4 regions of the Paenarthrobacter sp. NPDC056912 genome follow, and region 4 is predicted to be linked to each of the others. Evidence: riboswitches for the same ligand, from Rfam matches in the RefSeq annotation. Region 4 holds a riboswitch; each other region holds the start of a gene.
The links. A riboswitch is a leader RNA that binds a small molecule or an ion and turns the genes downstream of it on or off. The one in region 4 is predicted to bind cyclic di-AMP.

Region 1 (7,153 bases), on a different contig from region 4:
GTCAAGGTCGATTGTCAGGTACAGCACGTCCACGCCAGCCAGGAAATCCGCCACGAAGACCTCCGCGGCTTCCGGCGAGCACAGTTCATCCAGAAGGTACTTCACGCCAAGACGGTCCGCGGTATCGAAGAGCGTCCGTGTGTTGTTCGGCTTCGAGATTCCGACGACGGCGTACTGCAGTTCGCGTCCCGCGGCGGCTTCCGCGTGGGCCATCTGCAGGAACGGCGTGCCCGAACTTGGCGTCGGCTCATCACGGAGGTCGAAGTGCGCATCGAGGTTGAGCACCCCGAGCCGCTTGCCACGGACGGCTTCGGAACCGGCAACTCCCAAGTAGCTGGCAAACGCGGTCTCGTGTCCGCCGCCGAGAACAACGGTGAGGTTTCCGGCGTCGAGCAGGTCCGAAATGGCGCGGCCGGCGCGCTCTTGACCCGCTTCCAGCAAGTCGTCCTCCACAACCACGTCACCGGCATCGAACACGTCACGGTCAAGGTGGTAGGCCAGCGGACCCAACGCCGAGCGGATGGCGGCCGGCGCTTTGGCGGCCCCCACGCGGCCCTGGTTGCGGAGCACTCCGGCATCACTGCAGAAACCGAGCACGACGGCGGGACGCGAGGCTGCGTCGGCCGCTGCCGAAGTGTGGGGCGCCATGGCCTGCCACCAGCGGCGGTGCTCAGCGCCGTCGCCGTCAAAGCGGCCGGTCCAAGGCCTCGGGCTGACATCTACGGTGAGGGCGCTGGTTTCCATGCTTTAAGCACACCCGAAGACGCACACAGAAACCAGCGATCCAACCACGCGGGTGTCTGAAACTCCGGACTTGCTTATTTGATGCCCAACAATTCCTCCACAGTTCCGATCCCGAAGAACAGCAGGAACGCGGCAGCTACGGCCCACATGAGCGGGTGTACCTCGCGGGCGCGGCCCTGGAAGGTGCGGATCAGGACGTAGGAGATGAAGCCCGCGCCGAGGCCGTTGGCGATCGAGTAGGTGAAGGGCATGAGGGCGATGGTCAGGAACGCCGGGATGCCGACACCCCAGTCCTGCCAGTCGATCTTGCCCACCTGGGAGACCATCATGAAGCCCACAACCACCAGTGCCGGGGCAACGGCTTCGAACGGAACCAGGTTGATCAGCGGCGTGAAGAACATGGCAATGAGGAAGAGCACGCCAGTGACGATCGAGGCGAGGCCCGTCCGTGCGCCTTCGCCGATGCCGGCGCCGGACTCAACGAAGATCTGATTGGAGGAAACCGAGGCTCCACCGCCGACGATCGCGCCGAGGGCGTCCACTTGGAGGACGCGGTCCACGTTGGGGATGTTGCCGTCCTTGTCCACTGTGCCGGCCTCGTTGGCCAGGCCCACCATGGTGCCCATGGCATCGAAGAAGATGCTCAGGAGGATCACGAAGGCCAGCAGTGCTGCTGCGATGAAGCCGAGGTGTTCGAACGCGCCGAAAGGGTTGGCTTTGCCGATCAAGGACAGGTCCGGCGCGCCCCATTCGGAGAGCGTGGGCGCTACCAGCGACCAGCCGCGCGGGTTGACGTTCTTGCCGTCAAAGCTGGGGCCGATGTGGAGCGTGAATTCGAGGATCGCGGCCAATGCTGTTGAGACCACGATGCCGATCAGGATGGCGCCGCGGACCTTGCGGACCACCAGTGCGATGGTCAGGATCAGGCCCACTGCGAACACCAGTGTGGGCCAGCCCATCAGCTTGCCGTCCACGCCGAGGCCCAGGGGAACCGTGGTGCCTGCGGCGTCCGGGATACGGCGCACAAATCCGGCGTTGACCAGGCCGATCAGTGCGATGAACAGGCCAATGCCCACCACGATCGCGGTCTTGAGGGCCTCCGGCACGGCCTTGAACACAGCAGTGCGGAAACCGGTGAGCACCAGGATGAGCATGGTGACGCCGGAGAGCACCACCAGTCCCATCATGTCCGGCCAGGTCAGTCCCGGGTGTGAGGCCACCGTGACAGCCACGAAGGCGTTGACACCCAGTCCCGTCGCCACGGCGAACGGGTGCTTGGCCCACGCCCCCATGAGGATGGTCAGGATACCGGCCACGAACGCCGTGGTGGCGGCGACGGCTGTGAAGCCCAGTGACGCACCGCTTGAATCGGCCCCTGAGAGGATCAGCGGGTTCAACACCACGATGTAGCTCATGGCGAAGAAGGTCGCGAAGCCGCCTCGGATTTCCCGCGAATACGTGGATCCACGTTCGGAGATCTTGAAGTAGCGGTCGACTGCAGAACCTTGTTTAAGCATGAAGGACTCCGGGGATCGAGGGGAGTGTGCTCTCAAATCCTATGCCTGCCCGTGCGGGCCTGCCCGACGATTCGCCTAGTCTGTAAGGAAGCCAACACTAGGAGAAACCGCCCCATGCGCACCATCCGCCCGCTTCTGGCCGCCGTCGTCGCTGCTCTTGCTTTCGCGTCCGCCCTGCTGTTTTCCGCGGCTCCAGCGTCGGCGCACGACGTCGCCGAGTCCACAGCACCGGCGAACGGTTCCAGTGTCGCTGTTGTTCCGGCGTCGGTTTCCATTACGTTCAACAACAGACCGCTCGCCATCGGTTCGGGTGTCACGGTCACCTCGGGCGGGGAAAACTGGGCGGACGGCGCCGTCGAGATCATCGATAACCAGGCGGTCCAGAAGCTGCGCGAGGGAGCGCCCGCAGGCGAATACACCGTAGTCTGGCGCGTTGTCAGCTCTGATTCGCACCCCATTGAGGGCACCTTTAAGTTCACAGCCGCCGCTGGAAGCACGACGGCGTCCGGCGGCTCCGCGGGCGCCTCACCATCGGCGTCGGCCGCGGTGCCGACGGCCGGAACCGCTGCCCCGGGTACGGGCAACGGACAACCTGCTGCCGATGCTTCCCAGCCGTTCCCCTGGAGCATCGTTGGCCTGGCTGTGGTGGCTGTCGGTCTCGTTATTTTCCTGGCTGTTACGGCCCGCAGGAAATTGGCTGCCTCCAGCGACGCGGATAGCGGAGAATCCGCGGAATAGCGGGGTTTTCTACGTAGCTGCGAAGATCTCGGAATGGTTACCGCGACACGCCAAAACCGGACTTCTCGTTACTCAAATGTGACTTCGACGTGATCATCGCGTACGGTTGTACCTGTGCCTGTTCCACGTAACGGGCACTTCCGGCCTGATTGCCTAGCTCTGCCGCAGTCCGGAATCCGTTCGCAGACAAACCTACGGCAGAGACGGGGAACCCATTTTAGGTCGCTTTCGAGCGTGCCTTGGGGTGAAGTCACGAAGCTTCCGCTGAACAGCGGGGGATAGTGGCCGGGTGACTCCCATCCGAATCCGACAGCTAACCTCGCAGGCATCGGGAGAGGCTCTTTCATGTCTTCACGCATTCTTCGCGGCCGTCGTAAGGCGGACAGCGTACGTCCTAATCCGTTTATTTCCATCTCCAAGGCAGTTGCCAGCAACGCTTCCGGCGCTGGCCGCCAGGCAGCTGTTATCGCAGCCGCATCGGGCCTCGTACTGACCGGTTCCATTGCCGCCCACGCAGCTGAAACTCCGATTCAGCGGGATTCCAGCCCCGCCACGGTCGCTGAGACCGTATCCGAAGCCCCCACCAAGGTTGTTACCGCTGCAGCTACGGCTACCGTCAACTTCGAGCGCCCCGCTGTTGCTTCCGTAGCAGCTCCGGTCATCGAAAAGCCGGCACCCGTTGCTCCGGCACCTGTAGCCAAGAAGGCAGCAGTCACCACTGCCGCCGCAACGGCTCCTGCCGCCCAGGCTGCAGCTGCGGCTCCCGCCGCGGTTGCCGCTGCTCCCGCAGCCGCAGCACCTGCAGGCAGCATCAACGCAGCCATGGTTGCCTCGGCTTACGCCCAGATCGGCATCTTCCAGGACTGCACCGCCATGGTCGAAAAGGCCCTCGGCTCTGCAGGCATTCCGGTTGGCGACCTCGGTCCCATGCAGTTCCTGAACTACGGCAAGGTCGTCAGCGATCCCCAGCCGGGTGACATGATCGTCCAGTCCGGCCACGTCGCCATCTTCATCGGCAACGGCCAGGCCATCAGCGGTGGCATCAACGGCAACCAGACGGGCATCCACCCCATCAGCTGGCTGACCGCAACCGGTCCCATCACGTACGTGCGCGCTGGCGCATAAGCCTCACGCTTCACCTCAAAGGCCGGTGCCTTCGAAGATTCAGGTCTTCGCAGGCACCGGCCTTTGGCGTTAAGTTCTGTTCGTTTGTGTACGCCTCGTTTGTGTACGCCGAATTCATGCACGACGGCGGACTGGCGCACCTATGGTGGGTGGTGCCCGGCCGGGTGGTTCGCCGGGTTGGTTTGCGGAACCGTCAGGCGATGGCTATGCCGGGTCCCGCCGGCAGGGCCACCTTGGAGGAAATTGCTTGTCCTACCGCTTTGGCCTGACGGAGCACTTCCTTTGGCGTGGGCGTGATGAGTTCGCCAACTCCCACAAGGTGCATCCCCACGGCCCTCATGGCCGTCGCGAGGTTCTGGCCGATGGCGATTCCGAGGTCGGCCAGCATGCGCCGCAACTGGCTCTGGGCGCAGCGCGTCACCACAATGTGGTCAGCCAGGAGGACACCGTTGGCCGTGTGCACGGCCCATTGACGTGGTGTGGATTCCAGGGGGCCCGAAAGGTGGAGGCCGGGCAGCGGGGCAGCTTTCGTCAGGCCGGCCGCGAGCCCGTATCCCAACTGCAGCGAGGGATCAGCGCCCAGGAAGTCCAGCCGGACGGCCCGGGTGGTGTTCCGGACGTCCAAATGATGGCTGGCGGCGTAGTTGCGCAGGTGGCGGAGAATCTCGGTGCGTTCCTGCATGGCTGCAGGATCGGCGACGTCGCAGCGTTGCAGCATGCCGGTGTGGACGGAAGGTCCTGAGGCGGATAGCGCACCAAGCCCGTCCACCACGATGGAGCCCACGCCGTGGCGGCTGAGCTCGCTGGCAACGGCCAGCCCGGAAAGGCCGGCTCCTATGACCACGGTAGTGGTGCGTTCCGTGCCGGAATCAGGCGTGAGTGACACTGCTTGGTTCCTCCTTGACATGTGTGCCCGCAGGCACCGCGTGGGATCGCGTCCGAGTTCCCCAAGCGGCCGCAAATAAATGGCCGGTGTGTGTCCTGGAACACGTTTGCCGGCCATTCGGTGACTCGAACACTACCGAACTTTTTCGGCCATGGATAGCCTGCCGCGGCAGCGTGTTTTTCGTGTTCACAGGCAGCTCAATCCGGACGTCCAGGAACCGAGCCCGGACCGTTATGCACATACCCCGAAGTCGCCTTGATTCGGCACTGCCGACCGAGAATAGTGGGCATTGGCAGGAGAAAATTGCAGGTCTCTCCTGCTCCGGCCATTGACAAAGGGCCAGTGAGGGAATCCGGACCGGAGAACCTCTGGCAGAATAGCCGGAACATCAAGCAGTAGGTGGAGAGGCGGGCCCCAAATGGACCAGCACGGCAGACGCATTGAAGACCCACAGGACGGCGAAGACCAGGCGGTTGCGCCCGGCGGCATCGTTGTCGGAGTGGACGGTTCCGAGCATGGTCAGTGTGCCTTGGTATGGGCTGCCCGTGAGGCGGAACGCCGGCAGCTTCCCTTGCATATCGTCACGGCCTATTCGGTGCCGATTTTCGCCGCGTCCGGGCTCGACGGCGGCTACGCAACGGTGGACGATTCAGTGATTCGCGAGGGCGCGGACGCTATCGTCAAGCAGGCTATGGACAAGGTTTCCGGTTACGCCATCGATGTTGATGCGTCGGTGGAGAACGGCGATGCCGCGGGTGTCCTGCTGGACCTCTCGGCGGATGCTGCCCTTCTCGTTTTCGGAAGCCGGGGCCGGGGCGGCTTCGTCGGTCGACTCCTGGGTTCGGTGAGCAGCGCATTGCCGGCCCACGCCAAGTGCCCCACCGTGACGGTCCCGCTGTATTGTGCTGACCGCCTGGGCGAAAGCACCGAGGACAAACACATCAAAGCGGAGCATGCCAAGGCCGGCCCCCGCACCGTGGAGAACGTGGTGGTTGTGGGCGTCGACGGCTCGGAGCAAGCTCGGATCGCTGTCCTGGAGGCTGCTGAGCAAGCCCAGCGGATGGGCGCCAAGGTCCGGGTGATCTGCGCTGTTCCCCAATACAGTGGCTCGTTGGCATGGGTGCCGGCTCCCCTGGACCGCGAGGCCCTCTTCGCGGACATCAAGGTCCAATTGGATGCGGGTGTGGCGTGGCTCCGGAGCCACTTCCCAACATTGACAGTGGAGACAGAACTTCGTGATGGCTCACCCGTGGATGTTCTGGTGGAAGCCAGCCGTGGCGTTGAGCTGGTAGTGCTCGGTACCCGCGGGCGCGGCGGCTTCGCCGGGATGCTCCTGGGCTCCACCTCCGACGGCGTTTTGCATCATGCGAAGGGCCCGGTGCTTGTGGTTCCGGACCGGGAGGATCCCCGGCTGGCTGATCGGCCCAAGTTCGGTCCGATGCTCGGCGCTGCATAGGCCGCGGAACCACAACGCCCATGGACAGCCAGCAGCCCGGAGAGCAGCCGCAGGACCACCCGGCGGGTCTGGGCGGGGATGGTTCGGGGTTGATTCTGGACATCGCCGGGATCCGTGCGTCCATGCTTCCGGAAGTCGGCGGCAAGGCAGCCAACCTCGGTGAACTCGCTGGCGCTGGACTGCCCGTGCCGCCGGGCTTCTGCCTGACCACGGACGCCTACCGGCACGCCCTTTTGGCAGCAGGCCTGGAGGACGTTTTCTCGGCGTTGGAGCAGGCCACGGCGCTTCAGGACATCAAGGATGCCAAGGGCGTTGCCGCAGCGAATCTCGAGGACCTGAACAAGCTCGCTGCCCGTGCCCGGTCCTTGGTGCTGGCTGCTGGTGTCCCTGCCGACGTCTCTGAGGCCGTGCGAGGCGCCTACCAGCGGTTGGGGAACAACGTCCCCGTCGCCGTGCGGTCCTCAGCCACAGCCGAAGACTTGCCCTTTGCGAGCTTCGCCGGGCAACAGGACACTTTTCTGAATATGGTCGGCGTGGACTCGGTCCTGGATGCCGTTGGCCGATGCTGGGCTTCGCTCTGGACCGACCGCGCGGTGAGCTACCGGACCACCAATGGAATCGACCACTCCGCGGTTGCTTTGGCAGTGGTGGTGCAGGAGATGGTTGACTCGGCTACCGCGGGTGTCA
Region 2 (7,153 bases), on a different contig from region 4:
GCACCGGGGCAGGCGTCACCAAAGCCTTCATGAACCTCGCAGGACGGGCCGGCGTCGTACTGGCCATCCCGGAAGGGATCAATGACTTCTGCTGCGGAACACCGTGGAAATCCAAGGGATTCACCGAGGGCTACGATTCGATGCGGGATACCGTCCTTCCCGCACTGTGGGAGGCCAGCCACCAGGGACGCCTGCCGATCGTTTGCGATGCCTCGTCCTGCACGGAGGGACTTGAGACCTTGCGTGACACGGCTGCCTCAGACGAAACACCGGCCGAGTACTCACAACTGCGTTTCGTCGACGCTGTGGAGTTCACCCGCGAACATCTCATTCCCCGACTCGGAGTACCGCGGCGGCTGGAGTCCCTTGCGCTGCACCCGACGTGCTCGTCCAACCGGCTGGGGATCAACGAGTCCGTGGCAAGCGTTGCCGCTTCCGTGGCGGATGACGTCTTCGTCCCCCCAAGCTGGGGTTGCTGCGCCTACGCGGGAGACCGCGGATTGTTGCACCCCGAACTCACCGCATCCGCAACGGCCGTCCAGGCGGCTGAAGTAAACCAGCGCGTCCACACCGCCTACGCGTCAACCAACCGGACCTGTGAGCTGGGAATGACCCAAGCCACCGGCCACCAGTACCGGCACATCCTGGAACTCCTGGACGAGGCAACGCGGCCCCGGGAATCCATCCACAACCTGATTGAAACCTCCAACCATCCCCATACATCCCCAGAGGACCCTCATGAGTAATTCCACGCTCGTCCAGCAACCACCCGCCAAGCAGGCCCGGCGCGCCCTGGTGGCCGGTTCGGTGGGCAACTTCATCGAATGGTACGAATTCGGCATCTATGGCTCGTTCGCCACCATCATTTCCGCGAACTTCTTCACTACGGCCGGCGCTTCGGACTTTGAGGCGCTCATCAAGACCTACGCGTCCTTCGCCATTGCGTTCTTCTTCCGTCCTGTGGGCGCGTGGATCTTCGGCCGGATCGGCGACAGGATCGGCCGCCGCCCCACGCTGATCATCGTGCTGTTGCTCATGACCGGAGCCACCACCCTCATCGGCATCCTCCCCAACTACGCCACCTTGGGCATCATGGCACCCATCCTCCTGACCTTGGTCCGCATCCTCCAAGGACTCTCGGCCGGTGGTGAGTTCGGCGGGGCAGTGTCCCTCATGACCGAGTTCGCTCCCACAGGCAAGCGCGGCGTCTATGGAGCATGGCAGTCGTTCACTGTGGCGCTTGGCCTGCTGGTCGGAGCCGGTGTGGCCGCGATCCTGTCCTCCGCCATGAGTCCCCAGGCCCTCTCGGAGTGGGGTTGGCGGCTACCCTTCCTGCTGGCCCTCCCCCTGGGCCTCGTGGCGCTGTACCTGCGCCTGAAACTTGAAGAGACCCCCAACTTCCAGCGTGCCGCAGCGGCCGGACGCAACCCGGGCTCCGACGTCGTGGTTGTCCACCCCAGCAAGGCTGAAACCGCAAAGGCAATCCTTCTGGGCATCGGCCGCCTCATGGGCTGGTCGGCAGCAGGCTATACCTTCTTGGTGGTCCTTCCGTCCTACTTGCAGACCAGCCTCAATGCGACTTTCCAGGCCGCGTTGATCGCCACGGTCCTTGCCAACGCAGGCTTCGCGGCCTCCATCATTCCCAGCGGCATGCTCAGTGACCGCTGGGGACGGCGGCCTGTGATGCTCGCCGGCGCCATCCTGATCACGGTTCTCGCACTGCCGCTGCTCAAAGTCCTGCAGGACCCTGCCAGTTCGCCGTGGATCATGGGAGCGGGCGTCTTCCTCGCCGGGGCGATCGTGGGCATGCTGGCCGGCCCCGGACCGGCAATGTTGTCCGAGATGTTCCCCACCACGGTTCGCTATACCGGCCTGGGACTGGCGTATTCGTTGTCCAACGCAGTGTTCTCCGGGTCCGCCGGGCTCATCATCACCGCGCTCATCGTTTCCACCGGCAACAAGGACATCCCGGCCTACTACGTCATGGCCACGTGTGTCATCAGCGCCTTCGCCCTGGCCACCCTGCGCGGCTCCGCCCACAAGAAGGCGCTGCGCGACTAAGCGTCGCCCGGCCGCCACCAAGAACGAGATAGAGGGAGCAGTGCCATGCGTATCATCGGCATGATGTCCGGAACGTCCTACGATGCGATCGACGCCGTAGCTGTCGATGTCAGCAGGGACGGCGATGCCTTGGCGCTGACGCTCCTGGGAGCTGTCAGTGAGTCCTACCCGGACGAGTTGCGGGCGGACGTTGCCGCTCAACTTCCACCCGCAACCAGTTCCATGGAACAGGTCTGCAAGCTCGATACCCGTATTGGCCAGGCCTTCGCCCGGCTCGCTGCCAGGGCCAATGACGAGCTCTGCGAGGGACGGGCGGACCTGATCGCTTCCCATGGCCAAACAATGTTCCACTGGGTGGACTCGGGCCAGGTCAAAGGGACTCTCCAACTGGGCGAACCTGCCTGGATCGCCGAAGCCACGGGTTGCACGGTGGTGTCCAACTTCCGGACACGGGATGTAGCGGCGGGAGGCCAGGGCGCACCGCTGGTGAGCCTCTTCGACACCCTGTGGCTGCGCGGGCTCCCTGGCATGCCCGTGGCGTTGAACCTGGGCGGCATCGCCAACATCACGGTGGCTTCCGGGGCATCGGTTGCCTTCGACACCGGCCCCGCCAATGCGCTGATCGATGCTGCGGTCACGTCCATGACCGGCGGCCGCCAGCACTACGACCACGACGGCGAACTCGGCGCCCGCGGCAACGTCAGTACCGCTTTGCTCACCGGGCTGCTCGCAGAGCCGTACTACGGGCTGCCTGCCCCGAAATCCACCGGCAAGGAACTGTTCCACCTGCCCTACGTGGAGAAAGCCATGGAAGCCACCGGCACCCTGGGCCTGCCCATCGAAGACGTCGTGGCAACACTGGTGGCCCTCACGGCCCGCACCGTGGCGGATGCTGTGCGGGCAGTGGGAGGAACGTCGGTTGTCGCTTCCGGGGGCGGGACACAGAATCCCACGCTGATGCGGGCCTTGGGCGATGAACTGGGAATGCCGGGAGCCGCAGGCGCGGAACTGCTGACGTCCGACCAGCTGGGCCTGCCGTCCTCCGCCAAAGAGGCCGCAGCGTTTGCGGTCCTTGGCTACCTGACGGTCCACAACTTCCCCGGCACGGTGGCCAGTTGCACCGGAGCACGCCATGCCGGCATCCTCGGCTCGATCACACCCGGATCCCAAGGATTCCACTCACCGGCCTCCACTGTTCCAGCTCCCGCCAGCCTCCGGATCCAGTAGCCGCGCACGCTAGGCTTCTGCCATGGCATTGATAGCTCCCCGCGCCACGGCCGGGCTCCCCGCCGACGCCGCCCGGAACCTCGCGCAGTCGCTCCAGGACAGCAACGACATCACTGTGTTCGTCGACGGCACTGTCCACCGCCTGCCCGACCAGGCGAGGGACGCCGTCGTCGACCTCCTCGCGAGGCTGAGCCGCGGCGAAACGGTGACGGTGAGCAGCGTCGAGGAAATGCTCACAACATCTCAGGCTGCGGAGCTGGCGGGGATTTCGCACACTTATCTGCGCAACATGACCGACCGCGGGGAAATACCTGTGGAATATCGGGGAACCCATCGTCGAATCCGCCAGGCGGCCATCATGGCGTGGCTGGAAACCCAGAAACGCCAGCAGGGCGAAGCGGATGCCGGCGATGACGCCCCCGCCGGCTAAGAGTGTCGGAGTGATAAGGATCAAGCAACGATCCCATCCAACAGACCGGCACCCGTAAAGCCCGGGGTTACGCTTGATCGGTGGGCAATTTCAAAGGGTGGCATATCGTGGCCGGGTTGGCTGCCATGGCCCTTGCCGCACCCTTGGGTTCTGCCATGGGGTTGAACTTCGTAGCCACCTTCATGTTCGCGTGCGTGGTATTCGTCGCCGTCGCCATGTGGACTGAATCCAAAATTGCACGACGCCGGGACGCAGCTGAAGCGGCCGCAGCACCTGATGGTTCCAGCCCCGCCAGCGACCCCGCCGAATCCGACGACGCCACACGGGAGTAGATCCGGCTGTGAAAACCGGCCAAGGACACGACGAGTAACTCCGTCGCCAGCCCGCTAATTCGTTGCTGGCCAGCGACGCAGCTGCGGGTGCACAACGAGCTTGGCTACGGCAGCCTGAGGATCTCCCCGAGGTCGTAATCCGCCGGCTCCTCCAACTGCGAGTACGTGCAGCTCTCCGGCTCCCGGTCCGGCCGCCACCTGCGGAACTGCGTGGTGTGCCGGAACCGCTCACCTTCCATGTAGTCGTAGGCCACCTCGATCACGAGTTCGGGCCGCAGGGGCACGAACGAGAAGTCCTTGCCCGCGCTCCACCTGCTCTGGGCGCCGGGCATTCGGGATCCACCCGCGGCGGCTTCGTCCTGTTTGGCCCACTCACCCCAGGGATGCTTGCTGAATTCGGTTTGATACGGCTCAAGTTCGGCCACAAGGCTCTCCCTGCGGGCCATCGGGAACGAGGCCACCACGCCCACATGGTGCAGCCGCCCCGTGTCATCGTGCAGGCCCAGCAGCATCGACCCCACCACCTTCGCGGTCTTGTGCCAACGAAATCCGGCCACGACGCAGTCCGCCGTGCGTTCGTGCTTGGTCTTGAACATCACCCGCTTGTTGGGGAGGTAGAGTCCGTCCAGCGGTTTGGAGAGCACTCCGTCCAAGCCGGCACCTTCGAGCTGGACAAACCACTCCCTTGCACGCTCCAGGTCCGTTACCGCGGGAGTCACGTACACGGGAGGCTCGGCCTTGGCGAGTGCGCTCTCCAGAATTGCGCGGCGCTCCGAGAAGGGCTTGTCCATGAGGTTCTCATCGCCCAGGGCAAGGATGTCGAACGCGATCATGGAAGTAGGGGTCTTCTCTGCGAGCATCCGGACCCGGCTGTCGGCGGGATGGATTCGTTGCTGAAGGAGCTCAAACTCCAGCCTGTTGTCAGCAATCAGGACGATCTCGCCGTCGATCACGCATTTGTCCGGAAGGTTCTTCTTCAGCGCCTCCACGAGTTCGGGAAAGTAGCGCGTCATGGGCTTTTCGTTGCGGCTGCCCAGGATGATCTCGTCGCCGTCCTTGAAGACGATGGTCCTGAAGCCGTCCCACTTGGGTTCATAGTGCCCAACCTCGGGGATGGACGGCACGGACTTGGCAAGCATGGGCGAAATGGGCGGCATCACGGGGAGGTCCATACGACTATGTTCTACCTGTCAGTCCGCGCCGAAGCTAGTCTTGGGCGATGGACATCTTGGCCGTGTTGGCGGCAGTGCTTGGCGTACCGGCTCTCCTGGCTGGCCTCTGGTACTGGATCTCGCGCCAGAACAGCCGGGGAGTCAGACGGGCCGCAGCGGGCGGAATGCTCGGAATCGCGGATGAGATCTTCCGCCCGGAGACCCATCAGGCGCACCAGATCCAGAAGATCCAGCACGAACTCCCGGCTCCAGCGCCGGCCCCGAAGCCTAAGCGATAGGGTTTCCCCGCCCAGGCAGGCCTACCGCCCGTTATATTAATGTGACTTTACTTTCCGGCTCATGTACCGTCGTAGGGCGACCCGAATATCCGCTGGGCCGCTTCCGGATTGACGCCGAGCTCTGCCGCAATCCGGGATCCGCCAGACCCGCGGCAGAGACGGGGGACCCAGAGTTCCCGGGCTTGTTTTCAAGTCCTTGGGGTGAAGCCGCTTAGGCGGCCGGACGGCCTCGTCCGAACCCGACAGCTAACCTCGAAGGCGTTGAGAGGCAACCACCATGTCCCCAACCATGGATCAGCCGCGCCGCGCCAACACCGAACGCGAGCGCACCAAGCCAACCGGACGCCGTCGGGCCCAACCCAGCGGATCGTTCAGCACAGAGTCGGCGCTGGAAACGGCGCCGGGCACCGAAACAGCAAGTACGACGCCGGGACCCCCCACCGCGGCCATTCCCATCATCGCGACCCCCATCACGCGTGCGGCCGCCCGCGCGGCAGAGCGCGAACGTGCGGCGCGGGCAGTGATCACCCCTCAGGAAACTGCCACGGCAGCAATACCCGCCGTGCAGGCCAGCACTCCGGAACCGAGCACGCCGGAGCCTGCCACCACGGCGATTCCTACGGTGAAGCCCGCAGAGGCGGAACCCGCAACAGCGGCGATTCCCGTCGTTGAGGCACCAACTCAAGCTGTGGCCCCGTCCCCGGCACGCGCCAAGTCCCCGGCGCAGGTTGCCGCGGCGGCCACCGCTTCGGCTGCCCTCGCAAGCCGCCAATCAACGCCCGGCAAGGCGCCCACCGCAGCCCGCAACACCACCAAGTCCGGCTTCGGCTCCGCGTCTCCCTTCAGCCGGGAACCGCACGCGGTGCTCCGCAAGGCAGCCTCGGTGCGGACCATGAGCCAGCGCATGGCCGTGGTTGCCGGCGCCGTGGGCCTTGTCCTGACTGCCGGAACTGTGGGGCAAGCCCTTGAGCTCCCGTTCTTCGGCCAGGAAACCCCCGTCCAGGAAGCCGGCGACAACAAGGGGAACGACGGCGACGCCCGCCAGTCCGCTTCGGCTGCGCCCGCACCCAGGGCGTCCTACTCCTCCACATCGTCGCCGTCGGCATCCGCCACGGCGTCATCGGAAGCCGGACAACCCGCTACCGTTCCGGAGGCACCCGCTGGAGTGACGCCGTCGTCGGTTCCGACTCCGCAGGTTTCGCTTGCCGATCCCGTGTGGGTTCCGTCAGCAGCACCGTCCGCCGTTACACCCGTGCCGGGGGTGACCACACCGGTCCCCAGCCAGCCTGTGCCGGTTCCCGGCGACGTTCCGTCGGACACCATCACCACCCCGCCGGCTCCCACGCCGACCACTACCCCGACACCAACGCCGACACCCACCGTCACTCCCACGCCCACGCCTACGACGACCCCCACGCAACCGTCCAAGCCGCAGTCATCCGCTGATCCGAAGGCGAGCACCACCCCGCAGCCCAGCCAATCAGTTGATCTGGATGCCATCCTGGATGCTGCCAAGAAGGCCCTGAAGTGAGCACTCGGCTGCCCCGGACCATCACGCACGCAGGGTGGCATGGCCGGTACTGCAGCAGCAGCCGGACCGCCACGTTCCGGCGTCGAATGGGCCGTTGGAGCTGCCAGCGTTTGCGGCGCTCC
Region 3 (7,153 bases), on a different contig from region 4:
GGCGGGCTTCCTGCTGAGGCGCCGGGCGTGCGGCTTCGGCGCGCTGGCGTGAAGCGACCGTCGGGTCACCAAAGGTGGAACGCACGACGTCGAGTGCGGACCCTTGCGCGCCGGCGGGAGCAACTGCCACTGCGGCGTAGCTCTCGGCGCCAGTCACGAGGGACTGGGCGTACGCCCGGATTTCCTGGGCGAGCTTGGCGATGGAGGTGCCTGCCGCTGCAGCGGTTTCTTCGTCAATGCCCATGTAGAGCACAAAGCCGCGGGCCACATTGTCGTTGGCAACAGGGCGGAGCCTGTCCGACTGGGCAATCACGGGCGTCGGCGCCGTCATGGGCGCAGGCTCATTGGTGGGGACGGCCCGCAGCTGGCCATAGGAATTGGGGTTGTAGCCCTGCGGCACATAACCGGGTGCCTGCTGGGCTGCACCTTGTGCGGCGGGAGCGTAGCCGGGACGGTTGCCGAAGCCGGGGCGGAGCCCTGCATTCGATGCAGCCTTGTTGGCGTTTCGGACGGAGATGTGGACGTATCCAGATGCAACTGACATGGAGTGCTTACCTCAAAAGTGAATAGCCGTCATCGCGGCTTCGAATGCTTGGTGTCCCCGCAATGAGTTTGGGGAGGGGCGCCCAACGCTGGGCTAGGGGGCGAATGCCTGAAACTTCTTGGGGTGGAAAGTTAGGCTTGCATTCGACAACAGCGGACGTCATCGCCAGCGGGTGCGCTGGACCAGATTGCTGCGGCTGCAGGTGCTGTTGAGTTCTTGTTCACATTGGAAGTGTGCAACGTAACAATGGCAACACGCAAGTAACAAAGCGCCGAACCGTCCACATTTTGAGACATATCGGACTATTGTGCTGCAGATCACAATTCCGCCGGGTCGGAAAATGAACGTCATTTCATTCGGTCACGGCAAGAAATATCCGCGATTTTGTGAATTTTCTTCGGCCCATGCGGCATGATGGCCACCTTGATTCCCACAGGGAACCCTGTGACTGAATCTCACGATCTGAAACACTTGTTGTCCAGTTGCAACCCGGCGCCGTCTCGATTTTGAGGTGCTGAATCTGTTACAAGCGGTGGACAAGCCATCAGGAAGTGGTCCGCGAACCCGACGTCGCGCCCAGCCCGTGGCCCAGCGAACCGGGTGTCACCGCACTCCCACCTCGCTAGTGTTGACTTCACAGGGTCCTCACAGGACGGGCAAAGCGCCGGCAAACCAGCAGAATGGAGAGTTGTCACATGGCATCCCCTCACTCCATGACCAACAACCTTCCCCAGCTCTCCCACCCGGACGGCTCCCCCATCCGCGCACTGGTGGTCGATGACGAGCCCAGCCTCGCCGAACTCATGAGCATGGGCCTGCGCATGGCAGGCTGGTCTGTCGCCGTAGCCGCTGATGGTCCCGAGGCCGTGAAGGCCGCCAAGGACTTCCGTCCGGACGTCCTGGTTCTGGATGTGATGCTCCCGGGATTCGATGGCGTTGAGGTACTCAACCGCATCCGTGCCTTCGCCCCCGAAGTTCCTGCCCTGTTCCTCACTGCCAAGGACGCCGTGCAGGACAGGATCGTGGGCCTCGCTGCCGGCGGCGATGACTATGTCACCAAACCCTTCAGCATGGAGGAAGTCCTGCTCCGCCTCCATCGACTCGTCCAACGGTCCGGTGTTGCGGCCATGGACACGGCCGAGCTTGTGGTCGGCGACCTTACATTGAACGTAGACACCCGCGAAGTCACACGGGCCGGCGAGGATATCCCGCTGACGGCCACCCAGTTCGAACTCCTCCGGTACCTTATGGAAAATCCCAAAAGGGTGGTCAGCAAGGCCCAGATCCTGGACCGCGTGTGGGACTACGATTTCGGTGGCCAAGCCAACATCGTGGAACTCTACATTTCTTACCTGCGCAAGAAAATCGAAGCAAACCACCCGCCGATGATCCACACCATTCGTGGCGCCGGCTATGTCATCAAGCCTGCGGACTAAGCGTTGACCACACTTTCAGGAGTTGCCAGGACGTCCCGGCGGAGCTGGCTCAATCCGTCCACGTGGCATTTGCGCACCCGGCTGGTCCTGGTGTCCATGGCGCTTCTTGTGGCAATCTGCAGTGCCGTAGGAGTGGTCAGTTACGCGTCGATGGACACGTACTTCAACAGGCAACTCGACAAGCAGCTGGAGCAGGCGTCCAGCCGTGCGACATCCTTCGGGAGGCCGCCGTCGAACTTTCCTTCCTCACCGTCCGGCCAACCGGACCCGCTGGAAGCGCGCGGCCAGGCGGCGGGAACGCTCAGCGCCCGGATCGATGGCTCCACGGTGCGGAGCTCTGGCCTGATCGACGCCCAGGGCAATCGCGTGGCCCTCTCGGCTGACGACGAAGAGGTCCTGCTGGCGCTCCCCACGGACAACCGTCCGGTGGATCGCAGGCTGTCCAACGGCGACTACCGGCTGGTGGCAGTCGAACCCGCGTACGGCGATGTGATCGTGACTGGTTTGCCACTGGCGGACAAGCAAAACGCTGAAGCCTCGCTGGTGTGGACCATGGTGTTTGTTTCCTTGGGCGGATTGGTGCTGATCGGCCTTGCGGGCACGGTCATCATCCGCCGGACCATGCGGCCGCTGGAACAGCTTTCGGAGGTAGCCACCAAGGTTTCGCGGCTCCCCCTCGACGCCGGTGAAGTGGCACTCGCGGTGCGCGTACCGCCGTCGGCCGCCCATCCCGGGACGGAAGTGGGCAGCGTGGGCCACGCCTTGAACCAAATGCTGAACAACGTCTCCAGCGCCTTGGAAGCCCGGCAGGAAAGTGAAACGAAAGTCCGGCAATTCGTAGCTGACGCGTCGCACGAACTCCGGACACCCCTGACCGCCATCCGCGGGTACACCGAGCTCCTGAGGATGACCGAAAACTTCACTGACGACGGCCGGAAATCCTTGGCGCGCGTGCAGAGCCAGTCAGAACGCATGACCACGCTGGTGGAGGACCTCCTGCTGCTGGCGCGGTTGGACGAAGGCCAGCCCGTAAAGGTCACGGACGTGGACCTGACCCAACTGGTCATCGAGACCGTCAGCGACGAAAAGGTCATGGCCCCGGACCACATCTGGCAGCTCCAATTGCCGGATGAACCCATCACCGTCCGGGGGGACACGACGCAACTGCACCAGGTGTTGGCGAACCTGCTTTCCAATGCCCGTAAACACACCGACGCCGGAACCACCGTGGTTACGGGCGTCATGCTCTCCGCCGATGGCAGCGCAGTGGTCACTGTGACGGATAACGGCCCCGGTATCCCGGCTGATTTCCAGGGCCGGATCTTCTCCCGTTTTGCCCGTGCCGACGCCGCCAGATCGGGGTCCGAAGGCACGTCCGGACTGGGCCTTTCGATCGTGGAATCGATCGTCGAGGCCCACGGCGGCAGTGTCGAAGTGACCTCCCGGCCGGGGCGTACAGAGTTCGCCCTCCGACTCCCCACGGTTGCAACCGAACGCGTGTAACGAATCCAGCAAGGCGACTCACCGTCGTCGTGATCTCTGTTACCTAAATGTGACTTCTGTTGAATCCTCCTGTACCGTCGAAAGGGTGGGTCTCCCCTAACAGGCCCACACCCGGGATGCGCCGAGCTCTGCCACTTCCCGGAGTTCCGTTCTCATTCGAGGCAGAGACGGGGGACCCATGGTCTCCGGGCCCAGGCATTTTTGCCGGCCCTAGGGGTGAAGCCGCAGCTACATGCGCGGCCGGATGACCTCATCCGAACCCGACAGCTAACTCCGCAGGCGCTGAGAGGTAATCACACATGTCTGAACCTAACGATCAGACGCGCCCTTCCGCGCGTCATCGCGACGAAAACAACGCACCGCTGACCAAGTCGCAGTCCGTCCTCAAGAACGCAGCACGCCAGGGTAAGTCCGGCTACCGCATGTCCGTTGTGGCCGGCGTCGTAGCAGCCGCACTGGGCGTGGCATCGCTTGGACAGGCCGCCAACGCCGCGTTCAACCTTCCCGAGATGAGCCAGGCCGCCGAGCGCCAGGCCACCAACGCCCAGATCGACGATCAGGCGAAGGAGAAGGCTGCCGCTGACGCCGCAGCCCAGGCTGATGCAGCCAAGAAGGCAGCAGAGAAGGCCGCCGCGGACAAGGCGGCTGCAGACAAGGTTGCCGCGGACAAGGCCGCCGCCGACAAGGCTGCCGCCGACCAGGCTGCTGCCGCGCAGGCCGCTGCAGACCAAGCCGCTGCTGCGCAGGCTGCCGCCGAAAAGGCCGCTGCCGACGCCGCCGCCAAGCAGGCCGCCGACGCCGCTGCTGCCGCCGCCGCCGCGGAAGCTGCAGCTGCTGCTGCCGCGCCCAAGGCAGTGGACGATCCCGCCGCCGCTAAGGCGTACGCCGCAAGCATCCTCGCCAGCTACGGCTGGGGTCCGGGCGAAATGACCGCCCTGAACACCCTGTGGGAGAAGGAATCCAACTGGCGCACCACGGCCACGAACGCTTCCAGCGGCGCCTACGGCATCGTCCAGTCCCTGCCGGCTTCCAAGATGGCCTCGGCCGGTGCTGACTGGCAGACCAACTACCAGACCCAGATCAAGTGGGGCCTGAACTACATCAAGGAACGCTACGGATCCCCGTCGGCCGCCCTGGGCTTCCACTTGGCCAACAACTGGTACTAAGCCAAGAGTTCTCCTGATCACCGCGCCGGTTCCCGCCGTTCGCCCCAGTACCCACTGGAGCGGATCGCGGGAACGGGCGCGGTTTTCGCTTTTCACAGTACGGTCACAGCTTCCGCCTAAAGGCCTCATATTCGGCGGCTCCATGCTGAAGACATGACGCTCACAGATCCCGCCGCCAGCGCATCGCCGAACCCGGTCCGTGCCGCGCGCCTCGCTGTGCCGGCCCTGCCAACCAGGCCGCAGACCCTGCGCCACCAGAGCGTCCTGCCCCACGAGCAGCCACCCGTGCGCCACCAGCCTCGGCGCGAGCCAGTGGATACCCGGGCAGGCGCGCCCGTCCTGGACATCGCCATCCCCGTGTTCAACGAGGAGAACGTCCTCGAAGAAAGCCTGCGCAGGCTGCACGGACATCTCACCGACTCCTTTCCACACACTTTCCGGATCACCGTGGCGGACAACGCCAGCACGGACAACACCCTGAAGATCGCAGAGAGACTGGCCCGCGAACTCCCCGAGCTCAGCGTCATCCGCTTCAGCGAAAGCGGGCGCGGCAACGCTCTCCGGCACGTCTGGCTTGCGTCATCCTCGCCGGTGCTCGCCTACATGGAAGCGGACCTTTCAACCGACCTCTCCGCGCTGGCTCCGCTGCTGGCCCCGTTGATCTCCGGCCACTCGGACCTCGCCATCGGCACACGACTGGCGCGCACTTCGCGGGTAACCCGCCGGCCCTGGCGCGAGTTCGTCTCCCGCAGCTACAACTCCCTACTGCACGCCTCGATGGGCACCCACGTCTCAGACGCACAATGCGGCTTCAAAGCCATCCGCGCGGACGTGGCGCACCAGGTCCTGCCCTACACCAAGGACAACGCCTGGTTCTTCGACACCGAGCTTCTGATAGTTGCCGAACGGTGCGGACTGCGCATCCATGAAGTCCCGGTCGACTGGACCGACGATCCCAACGCAAGTGTCGACGTCGTACGAACCGCCGTGGCTGATGTGCGCGGCATGGTGCGCCTGACGCGCGAGCTGGCCAGCGGACGGATTCCTCTCGAACAACTGCGCGCAGCTTTGTCCCGCGGGCCCGTCCCACCACCCGCCCCGCAAAACAGCACCCTTGGGCGATTGCCCCGGCAGGCTGCCCGCGCCGTGGCGTGGACAGCCGCCTACGTGCTGTTGTTCCTCCTGGGCCGCAGCTTCCTGGACCCCCAACCCGCGAACATCGCCGCACTCGTGGCGACCGCACTCGCCACTCGCCAACGCTTCGAAGGTCTGGCCGGTCTGGGGATTCGCCTGGCACTCACCTCCGGCGCGCTTGCCCTCCTGCCATTGATCACGACGCCGGACCGCTGGCTTGAGGGGGCAGCGGTAGTGGGCGCTTCCCTCGCCGCTTCCGTGATCAGGTTCTTGCTGTTTCGGCGGACACTTGCACCTGACGTTACGTGAGGATTTAGCGTGGTCCCCATGACGGGAACAAACGGAACCGGACCCTGGAGTATCGGAGAGCTCGCCAAGGCCTGTGGAGTGAGTGTGCGGGCACTCCACCACTACGACGGGATCGGGCTCTTGTCCGCAAGCCAACGCACAGCAACGGGCCATCGCCGGTACACGGAAGGCGATCTCCGCAGGCTGTACCGGATCCGGGCCCTCCAGAGCCTGGGGCTTCCTCTGGCGGAAGTGGCTGAAGCTTTGGACGCTCCCGACGACGCCACGACGCTCCGGAACCTGCTGCAAGAACAACTGACCCGAGTTCAGCAGCAAGCCCGGCAGGTCCAGGCCCTTCAAGACCGCTTGGGCGGCCTGCTATCCCTCATGGACGTGGACGCCATGCCCACCCCTCAACAATTCATGTCAACGTTGGAGATGATCACTGTGCTCGAAAACAACTTCACTGCCGAACAACGCGTGCGGCTTGCCGATAGGCGAAGCGAACTTGGTGCCGGGAAAATCGAAGCCGCCAAAGAACAATGGGCCGCCCTGGTGGAGGAAGGCCTGGCCCACGTCGCCGCCGACACGCCAGCTTCGGACCCCGCGGTCCAGGAATGGGTGCGCTCGTGGGACGGGATCGGGTCCATGTTCCATTCCGGAGAGGACACCAAAGCAGCCGCCAGGGCCGCGTGGCAGGACAACAGCCAGGCGATCAGCGCCGGACTGCCTTGGACGGCTGAGCAGCTGGCCGGATTGATGGGGTACTTGCAGAAAGCGCGGTCGGCCGGCTAAGGCCCGCGTGTCGTGGGCTAGGCCTCTGGCTCCGCCTCCACGGCACCGCGAACGGCAGCGATGGACGCAGCAACGTCGCCGGCATCGGTGGACCAATTGCTCACCGAGATCCGTAGGATTTCCCGGCCATGCCATGACGAACCAGACATCCAGACCGCTCCCTCGGCCATCAGCCTCTGGGTTACCCGGTGCGTGCGGTCATCACTGCCGAAGCTCACCGAGACCTGCGTGAAGACCACGTCATTGAGGACTTCGACCCCCGGGATCGCGGCCAGGCCCTCGGCCAG
Region 4 (7,153 bases):
CGCCCTTGCCGTCAGCGGCGGCAGCCAGCCCGAGGTTTCCGCGGCAGCGTCCGCCAAAATCGACTTCAGCCGCGCTGCCGTGGCTACGGCTGCCGATCCCGACGGCAAGCTGAAGCAGCTGCTGAGCGCACAGTCCGCCGGCAGCATCCAGCGCGCATCTTCCGTTGGCACCATGGCCAGCCCCCTTGACACTCTGACCACGGCATCCCCCTTCGGGTACCGCGTCAGCCCCCTCACCGGCGGCACCGGCGACTTCCACCGCGGCCAGGACTTCGTGGCCCAGTGCGGCACCGCCGTCCACGCTGCCGCCTCCGGCAAGGTCACCTTCGCCGGATGGCATGAGTACGGCGGAGGCAACCGCGTGGTCATTGACCACGGCAATGGCCTGGAGACCACGTACAACCACCTGTCGTCGTTCACCGTCAAGGTGGGCCAGACCGTCACCCGCGGCGATACCGTCGCGCTGAGCGGCACCACGGGCGCCTCAACGGGCTGCCACCTCCACTTCGAGGTCCAGGTCAACGGTGAAGTTGTCGACCCCATGGGCTGGCTCTGAGCCAGTTGATGGTCGCCTCTCGCATTCGTGAGACACCCCGTGACCTGAATGTGACATTCGCGTTCAACTGTTGTACCGTTCAAAGCGCATCGGCTTTTTAGGGGGCCGGTGCACTTGAGTGGATTGCCTAGCTCTGCCACCGCTCAAGGTCCGTTCGCATAAATCGTCTGGCAGGGGCGGGGGAACCACTTCTGGTCTTCGAAAGAAGGCCTTGGGGTTAAGTCGCAAAGCTTCCTTGAAGCAGCGCGGCCGGATGACTCCCATCCGAATCCGACAGCTCACCTCGCAGGCATTGGGAGAGGCTACCTACGTGTCATCACGCACTACCCCTGCGCGCCATCGCGCTGAATCGGTTCGTACGAACCCCTTGAACACCCTTTCCAAGGCTGTTTCTTCCAATGCCGGAACCGTTGGCCGTCAGGCCGTCGTCCTGGCTGCAGCTTCCGGCCTCGTTCTCAGCGTCGGTCTGCCTGCACAGGCAGCGGACACGGATGTTTCCAAGTCCGAAGCCTCCAGCACCCAGCAGCTGATCGCTACCGCCGTGGTAACCGCGGAGCCCACAGCCACCGTTTCCTTCGAGAGCCCCGTTGTGGCCACCAAGGAAGCCCCCAAGATTGTCCAGCGCGCAGCGCAGGTTACCGAGCGCTCCGGAGCAGCAGCCGGCGCCGTCACGGCCAAGTCCTCCGAGGCCACCGATGCCGCGTCCAGCGCTGCAGCCTCCGGCCTCGCGGCGATTGCCTACACCGGCATCGGCCACCCGTACGTTTGGGGCGGCACCACCCCCAATGGCTGGGACTGCTCCGGTTTCACCCAGTGGGTTTACGCTCAGGCAGGCATCAGCATCCCCCGCGTGAACGCCTGGACCGCCATGAAGCCCACCAGCACTCCTGCTCCTGGTGACTTGGTCATGCAAAACGGCGGAGCGCACGTAGGCATCTACGTCGGCAACGGCATGATGATCAGTGCTTTGAACCCCGGCCAGGGCACGCTGCTGCACTCCGCAGCGTCCACGGGCACGTCCTCCTTCTTCACCCTCCGCTAGAAATAATCCGGTTCGGGGCTCGCCAGCATGCCCCCCAAGTGCTGGCAGGCCCATTACCCGCGTGCAACCCAACTGCCCGCGGATACGAAAAGAGAAAAATCATGACCAGTGCACACAAGGTTGCACGGCATCGCGCTGAGGCCCCCAAGACCAGCTCGCTTGCCGTTATTGCCAAGGCTGTCAGCGACAACGCCGGTGGCGTTGGCCGCCAGGCAGCAGTTATTGCCGCAGCTTCAGGCCTGGTCCTGACCAGCGGCGTTGCTGCGAACGCTGCGGATGCGAACGTCCAGCGTGAGTCAACGTCTACGTCAACCCTCGAAGTCCAGACGGTAGCCCAGGCCACCATCGCCGCGGACTCCACGGTTGCCATCTCCTACGAGCGCCCTGTGGTCACCACGGTGGAAGCACCGGCTCCCGTCGTTGAAAAGGCCCCCGCCAAGGCCGAAGCCAAGAAGGCAACGGAAGGCGCAACCACCACGGCTTCCAACGCCACGCTGGCCGTCAACGCTGCCACCCCGGCAGCCAAGGCCCCCGCAGCATCCAGCGGACTTGGCGCGGCCATCGCCGCAGCAGCCTACGCCCAGCTCGGCGTCACCCAGGACTGCACCATGCTGGTCACCAACTCCTTGGCCGCCGTCGGCATCAACTTCCACGACTGGCCTGCCGGGTACCTGTCTTTGGGCCGCACGGTCAGTGCAGCCGAAGCGCAGCCCGGCGACCTCGCCTACTACGCAAACGGTGGTTACGGTGGAATGGCCCACATCGCCGTCTACGTGGGCAACGGCATGGCCGTCCACGGCGGTTGGAACGGCTCCACCACGGCACTGTTCAGCGTCAACGTGGGCTCCGGCCCGGTTTTCATCCGCGTCAACGGCTGAATCAATACTTTCAGGAACACCCCGCAGGCTTCGGCCGGCGGGGTGTTCTGCTTTAAACCGCTGCCGGGATTCGTCTGCGCCGCCCAAGCAGCGCTCTGGTGCCCGCCGCCGTCGGAAATTCCATGGGTGGTGTGGCCACTGGGTGTGCGTTCACGACCCACTTTGGTTCTGCAGGGTGGTCGGCACGCCGCAATCGTCGGTGTGTCCCAGCTGTCGGCGCTCAAAGTGAGTGGTGACGGCACGCTGACGCCTGCCCGATGGCTCCCTACCCCTTAACCACGCGTGAACATTTGGCCGACACTGCACCCGAAACGGCAGAAAATTCGTTGATACGGCATATAAGTGCTTACCCTTATGGTGTCGATCCACAGCCCGTACAAGCAGAGGGCAGCCGGCCCTCGTGCCCCTGACGGGTGCGGCCGTGAAGAGGTACGTGCATGCGCACACTCGTTCTGAATGCTGGATATGAACCGCTGGCGGTAATAACATTCCGCCGGGCGCTGGTCCTTGTGCTGACTGGGAAAGCTAGCGTAGTGGCCGAAGGCGACGAGCCTGTCGTTGGGCCACAGGAGATTCTCGGACGACCATCCGTGATCCTCCTTAACCGCTACATCCGCCCCAGGTACAACAGGATTACCGCCGTGAGTCGCCGCGGGGTCCTTCGCCGCGACGGTCATCGCTGCGCCTACTGCGGGAAAACAGCCCACACCATTGACCACGTCCACCCCAAATCCAGGGGCGGCGCGGATTCCTGGGAAAACCTGGTTGCGGCGTGCTTGAAATGCAATAACGCCAAGAGCGACCATACGCTGGCTGAGATGGGTTGGAAACTCCGTTTCACGCCCGGGATGCCCCAGGGAACCATGTGGCAGATCAAAGAACTCGAGAAACCTGCGCCGGACTGGGACCCGTTCCTGTTGCCGGAATCCGCTGCCTGATCGATTTCTGCTGTGCTCTGCCTGTCCCGGGTAATCTGGGCGGATGGAGTTCAACGCCGTGATTCTGGCGGGCGGCCGGGCCACCCGCCTCGGTGGCGTGCCCAAGCCCGCATTGACGTACCACGGAGCCACGCTGCTTTCGCATGCCCTGAAGGCGGCCGGAGGTGCTGCCTCCACCGTGGTGGTCGGCCCTGGCTCAGTGGTAGTGCCGCACGGTGTCCTCCGGGCTCGGGAAGAGCCCGCCTTCGCTGGCCCTGCCGCAGCGATAGCGGCAGGGCTGGCCGTCCTGGGGGTCAGCGGCAGCCACGCACCATGGACCTTGATACTGGCCTGCGACATGCCCCATGCTGAACGCGGCGTCAGCCTCCTATGGAGCGGCCTTGAGGAGCATTCCGGCGTTGAGGGGGCCATGGCGGTCTCTGGTGACGGACGCCAGCAGCCCCTCCTGGGGATCTACCGCACTTCCGCACTGGAAAGGGAAGTGCGCGTAGCTTCCGAAGGTTTCGGGTTAACGAACTCTTCAGTGTTCGGCCTGCTTGCTAGGCTGAACGTGCTGGCAATTGACGTCCCCGCAGGGTCCACGGATGACGTGGATACGTGGGAGGATGCTGCGGCCCTTGGCATTGACAACGAGTTGGAGGCGGACATGAAGAGCCAGGAAGAGACGCTCGAGGAATGGTGCCGCACTCTGCTACAGGCTTTTGAGCTGGAGGACGTGGAAGTGGACATCAACCAGGTCCTTGCCGTGGCAGGAGTCGCCGCGCATTCAGTGGTGCGCCCCGCGGCGCCGCTGACCACGTTCATTGCCGGATATGCGGCGGGCATGGCCAGGGGGATCGGGCAGGCAAGCGACGACGCTTCCATGAACGCCGCCTTGGAGTTGGCCCGGAACGTGGCCAAGGAATACGCGGAGCCCGGGACTGACGCCGAATGACGGAGGCCCCCGGCCAGGGCCACCACGCGGCACACAGTTGGGACGAAGCCCGGCAGCGTGCGTTTGACGTAGCTTCGCCGATTCCGTCGAGCCCGGTGCCGCTCAGTTCAGCTATTGGCCGCGTTGTGGCTTCCGATGTGCTGGCCGTGCAGGACATGCCGCACTACGCTTCCTCGGCCATGGACGGTTGGGCCGTCAATGGCAGCGGTCCGTGGATACTGAGCGAGCCCGGCCACCGTTTGGCCCCCCACCAGGCCAGCCCCATCGTCACGGGCGGGTTGATACCGCCCGGCGCCAAGGCCGTGCTGCGCTGCGAAAGTGGCGTCATTACCGCGGACGACGACGGCCTGCCGCTGCTCGCGCTGGGCGGCGCCGCCAAACCGGGCGAGCCCCGGAACGGCCAGCACATCCGCAAAGCGGCCGAAGAGGCTGCCGTAGGGGATGTCCTTCTCAAGGCCGGAACCGTTCTGAATCCGGCACACATTGCCCTCGCCGCCCTCGCCGGCCTGGATGAACTCGAAGTCCTCGGCAAGCCGCTGGTCAGGTTCCTCCTGACCGGTTCCGAAGTGGTGGCCCGGGGTGTTCCGTTGCCGGGGCAGGTCCGTGACACCTTTGGCCCGCAACTGGGTGCGGTGGTGGAGCTGTTGGGCGGAATCGCGGGGGAACAACTGAAGGTGGGGGACAACTACGACGACTGGTTTGCCGCCCTTCAGGACACGGAGCCTGCACTCTTGGAACCCGACGTCGAAGCTGAGCCGCCTGCCGACGTCGTTATCACCACCGGAGGGACCGGACGGTCGGGGACGGACCACTTCCGAAAAGCCATAGCCGAGCTGGGCGGCCGCCTCTTGATCGACGGCATCGCCATGCGCCCCGGGCATCCTGCGGTTCTGGCCGAACTACCCGATGGCCGCTTCGTACTCGGCCTGCCGGGCAACCCGCTGGCCGCGATGATGGCACTCTTCACAGTTGGAGCGCCCCTTTTGGCTGCTCTGGGACATGGACGACTCCACGAAGTTGGCGAAGTTCCGTGCGGTGCCATGATCGACGCCGATCCCGGACGAACCCGGCTGATGCCGTTCACGCTGGTTTACGGACTGGCATCGCCGGCCGGACACTCCGGACCGGGAATGATGCGTGGCCTGGCAGGAGCCGACGGCGTCATGGTGGTGCCGCCCCACGGCGTCCAGATGGGTGAGCCGGTGCCCGCCTTCCCCTTGCCATGGGGCAAACCGCTGCCCGTTCCGAAGACGGCGCAAGAGAAGTCCCGGAAGGCCCCGGCACGCCAACCGAAGAAAGCATCTGCGGGCCCGGTGGACTGGAGCGCCTTGGACGCTTAGCGCCCTTGATGGACGCAGGTGGTCAGGGGGCGTGAAGGCTTGCAATGATGGACTCATGAACAGGCATGCTCCCGAACAGGACATCAACGAAGATGACCTGCAAGTCCACCCGCCCAAACGAGCCGCCGCAGGTGTCAAAGCAGTCACCGTCGCCTTGGAACGCGGCTACGCCCAAGCAGGGGTAGCCCGGACGGTCCGCTCCATGCTCAGGGTCAACCAGCATGATGGCTTTGACTGCCCAGGTTGCGCGTGGCCGGAGTCCATCACCGGCCGGCGGAGCCCCGCGGAGTTTTGCGAGAACGGGGCCAAAGCGATCGCCGAGGAAAGCACCACGAGGACCGTGGGTGCAGAGTTCTGGGCGAAGCATTCGCTTGCCGACCTGGAAGACAAAACCGAGTACTGGTTGGGAAGCCAGGGAAGGATTGCCGAGCCGGTGGTCAACAGGCCTGGTGACACCCACTACTCTCCGATCAGCTGGGCCGAGGCCTTCGCCCTGATTGGTGAGCACATCAACGCCACAACGCCTGACAAGTGCGTTTTCTACACCTCCGGCCGGACGGCCAACGAGACAGCGTTCATGTACCAGTTGTTTGCCCGCAGCCTTGGCACCAACAACCTGCCGGACTGCTCCAACATGTGCCACGAGTCCTCCGGCAGCGCCCTCAACCCCACCATTGGCATCGGCAAGGGCACCGTTTCGCTCGAAGACATCCACCACGCCGAGCTGGTCCTGGTGGTGGGACAGAACCCGGGAACCAACCACCCCCGCATGCTGTCCGCCCTGCGGGACTGCAAGAACAACGGCGGAAAGATCGTTGCCGTGAACCCGCTGCCCGAAGCCGGCCTCTTGAACTTCAAGGATCCGCAGTCTCTCAACGGCGTGATCGGCGGCGGCACCACCATCGCGGACGAGTTCCTGCAGATCAAGGTGGGCGGGGACCTCGCGCTGTTCCAAGCACTGGGCCACCTCCTCCTGGAGGAAGAGAAGCGCAACCCGGGGACCGTCGTCGACCATTCCTTCATAGAGCAGCAGACCGAAGGGTTTGCTGCCTACAAGGAAGCCCGTTCGGTGCTGGACTGGGCTGAAACCGAGCGGGCCACGGGCCTGACGCGTGCGGAAATCACCAAGGCGGCCGGGATGATGGCTGCGTCGAAGGCAACCATCATCTGCTGGGCGCTTGGACTGACGCAGCAGCCGCACTCTGTGGATACCCTGCGGGAGATCATCAACCTGCTCCTGCTCCAGGGCAACTTCGGCAAGCGGGGGGCGGGGGCCTGTCCGGTCCGGGGCCACTCGAATGTTCAAGGTGACCGCACCATGGGCATCTGGGAGAAGCCCAAGGAACAGTTCCTGGCCGCGTTGGACACGGAATTCGGCTTCCACATGCCCCGCGACCACGGCTACGACTCCGTGGAAACCCAGCACGCCCTGGAAAAGGGCGACGTGGATGTCTTCGTGTCCATG

Region 1: linked by a shared signal. The riboswitch ahead of ACFRJ9_RS13455 (hypothetical protein) and the one ahead of ACFRJ9_RS19265 (C40 family peptidase) in region 4 are both predicted to bind cyclic di-AMP.
Region 2: linked by a shared signal. The riboswitch ahead of ACFRJ9_RS07455 (hypothetical protein) and the one ahead of ACFRJ9_RS19265 (C40 family peptidase) in region 4 are both predicted to bind cyclic di-AMP.
Region 3: linked by a shared signal. The riboswitch ahead of ACFRJ9_RS01480 (hypothetical protein) and the one ahead of ACFRJ9_RS19265 (C40 family peptidase) in region 4 are both predicted to bind cyclic di-AMP.

The regions. Positions count from the first base shown of each region.
Region 1 is NZ_JBHUCD010000011.1:75,105-82,257, reverse strand. It holds gene hutG (formimidoylglutamase) at 1-744, opposite strand, end outside; gene ACFRJ9_RS13465 (NCS2 family permease) at 819-2,261, opposite strand; gene ACFRJ9_RS13460 (copper resistance protein CopC) at 2,376-2,999, shown strand; cyclic di-AMP (ydaO/yuaA leader) riboswitch at 3,150-3,341, shown strand; gene ACFRJ9_RS13455 (hypothetical protein) at 3,345-4,124, shown strand; gene ACFRJ9_RS13450 (FAD-binding protein) at 4,318-5,031, opposite strand; gene ACFRJ9_RS13445 (universal stress protein) at 5,429-6,466, shown strand; gene ACFRJ9_RS13440 (PEP/pyruvate-binding domain-containing protein) at 6,487-7,153, shown strand, end outside.
Region 2 is NZ_JBHUCD010000005.1:132,273-139,425, reverse strand. It holds gene ACFRJ9_RS07490 (FAD-binding and (Fe-S)-binding domain-containing protein) at 1-746, shown strand, start outside; gene ACFRJ9_RS07485 (MFS transporter) at 739-2,061, shown strand; gene ACFRJ9_RS07480 (anhydro-N-acetylmuramic acid kinase) at 2,107-3,288, shown strand; gene ACFRJ9_RS07475 (helix-turn-helix domain-containing protein) at 3,311-3,718, shown strand; gene ACFRJ9_RS07470 (hypothetical protein) at 3,799-4,050, shown strand; gene ACFRJ9_RS07465 (ATP-dependent DNA ligase) at 4,155-5,222, opposite strand; gene ACFRJ9_RS07460 (hypothetical protein) at 5,270-5,500, shown strand; cyclic di-AMP (ydaO/yuaA leader) riboswitch at 5,630-5,775, shown strand; gene ACFRJ9_RS07455 (hypothetical protein) at 5,778-7,031, shown strand.
Region 3 is NZ_JBHUCD010000001.1:313,844-320,996, reverse strand. It holds gene ACFRJ9_RS01495 (winged helix-turn-helix domain-containing protein) at 1-544, opposite strand, end outside; gene ACFRJ9_RS01490 (response regulator transcription factor) at 1,240-1,980, shown strand; gene ACFRJ9_RS01485 (ATP-binding protein) at 1,984-3,483, shown strand; cyclic di-AMP (ydaO/yuaA leader) riboswitch at 3,593-3,779, shown strand; gene ACFRJ9_RS01480 (hypothetical protein) at 3,783-4,649, shown strand; gene ACFRJ9_RS01475 (dolichyl-phosphate beta-glucosyltransferase) at 4,803-6,092, shown strand; gene ACFRJ9_RS01470 (MerR family transcriptional regulator) at 6,111-6,866, shown strand; gene ACFRJ9_RS01465 (pyridoxal phosphate-dependent decarboxylase family protein) at 6,884-7,153, opposite strand, start outside.
Region 4 is NZ_JBHUCD010000020.1:28,032-35,184, forward strand. It holds gene ACFRJ9_RS19260 (M23 family metallopeptidase) at 1-556, shown strand, start outside; cyclic di-AMP (ydaO/yuaA leader) riboswitch at 695-862, shown strand; gene ACFRJ9_RS19265 (C40 family peptidase) at 867-1,598, shown strand; gene ACFRJ9_RS19270 (NlpC/P60 family protein) at 1,700-2,476, shown strand; gene ACFRJ9_RS19275 (HNH endonuclease) at 2,914-3,414, shown strand; gene ACFRJ9_RS19280 (NTP transferase domain-containing protein) at 3,458-4,348, shown strand; gene ACFRJ9_RS19285 (molybdopterin molybdotransferase MoeA) at 4,345-5,688, shown strand; gene ACFRJ9_RS19290 (FdhF/YdeP family oxidoreductase) at 5,744-7,153, shown strand, end outside.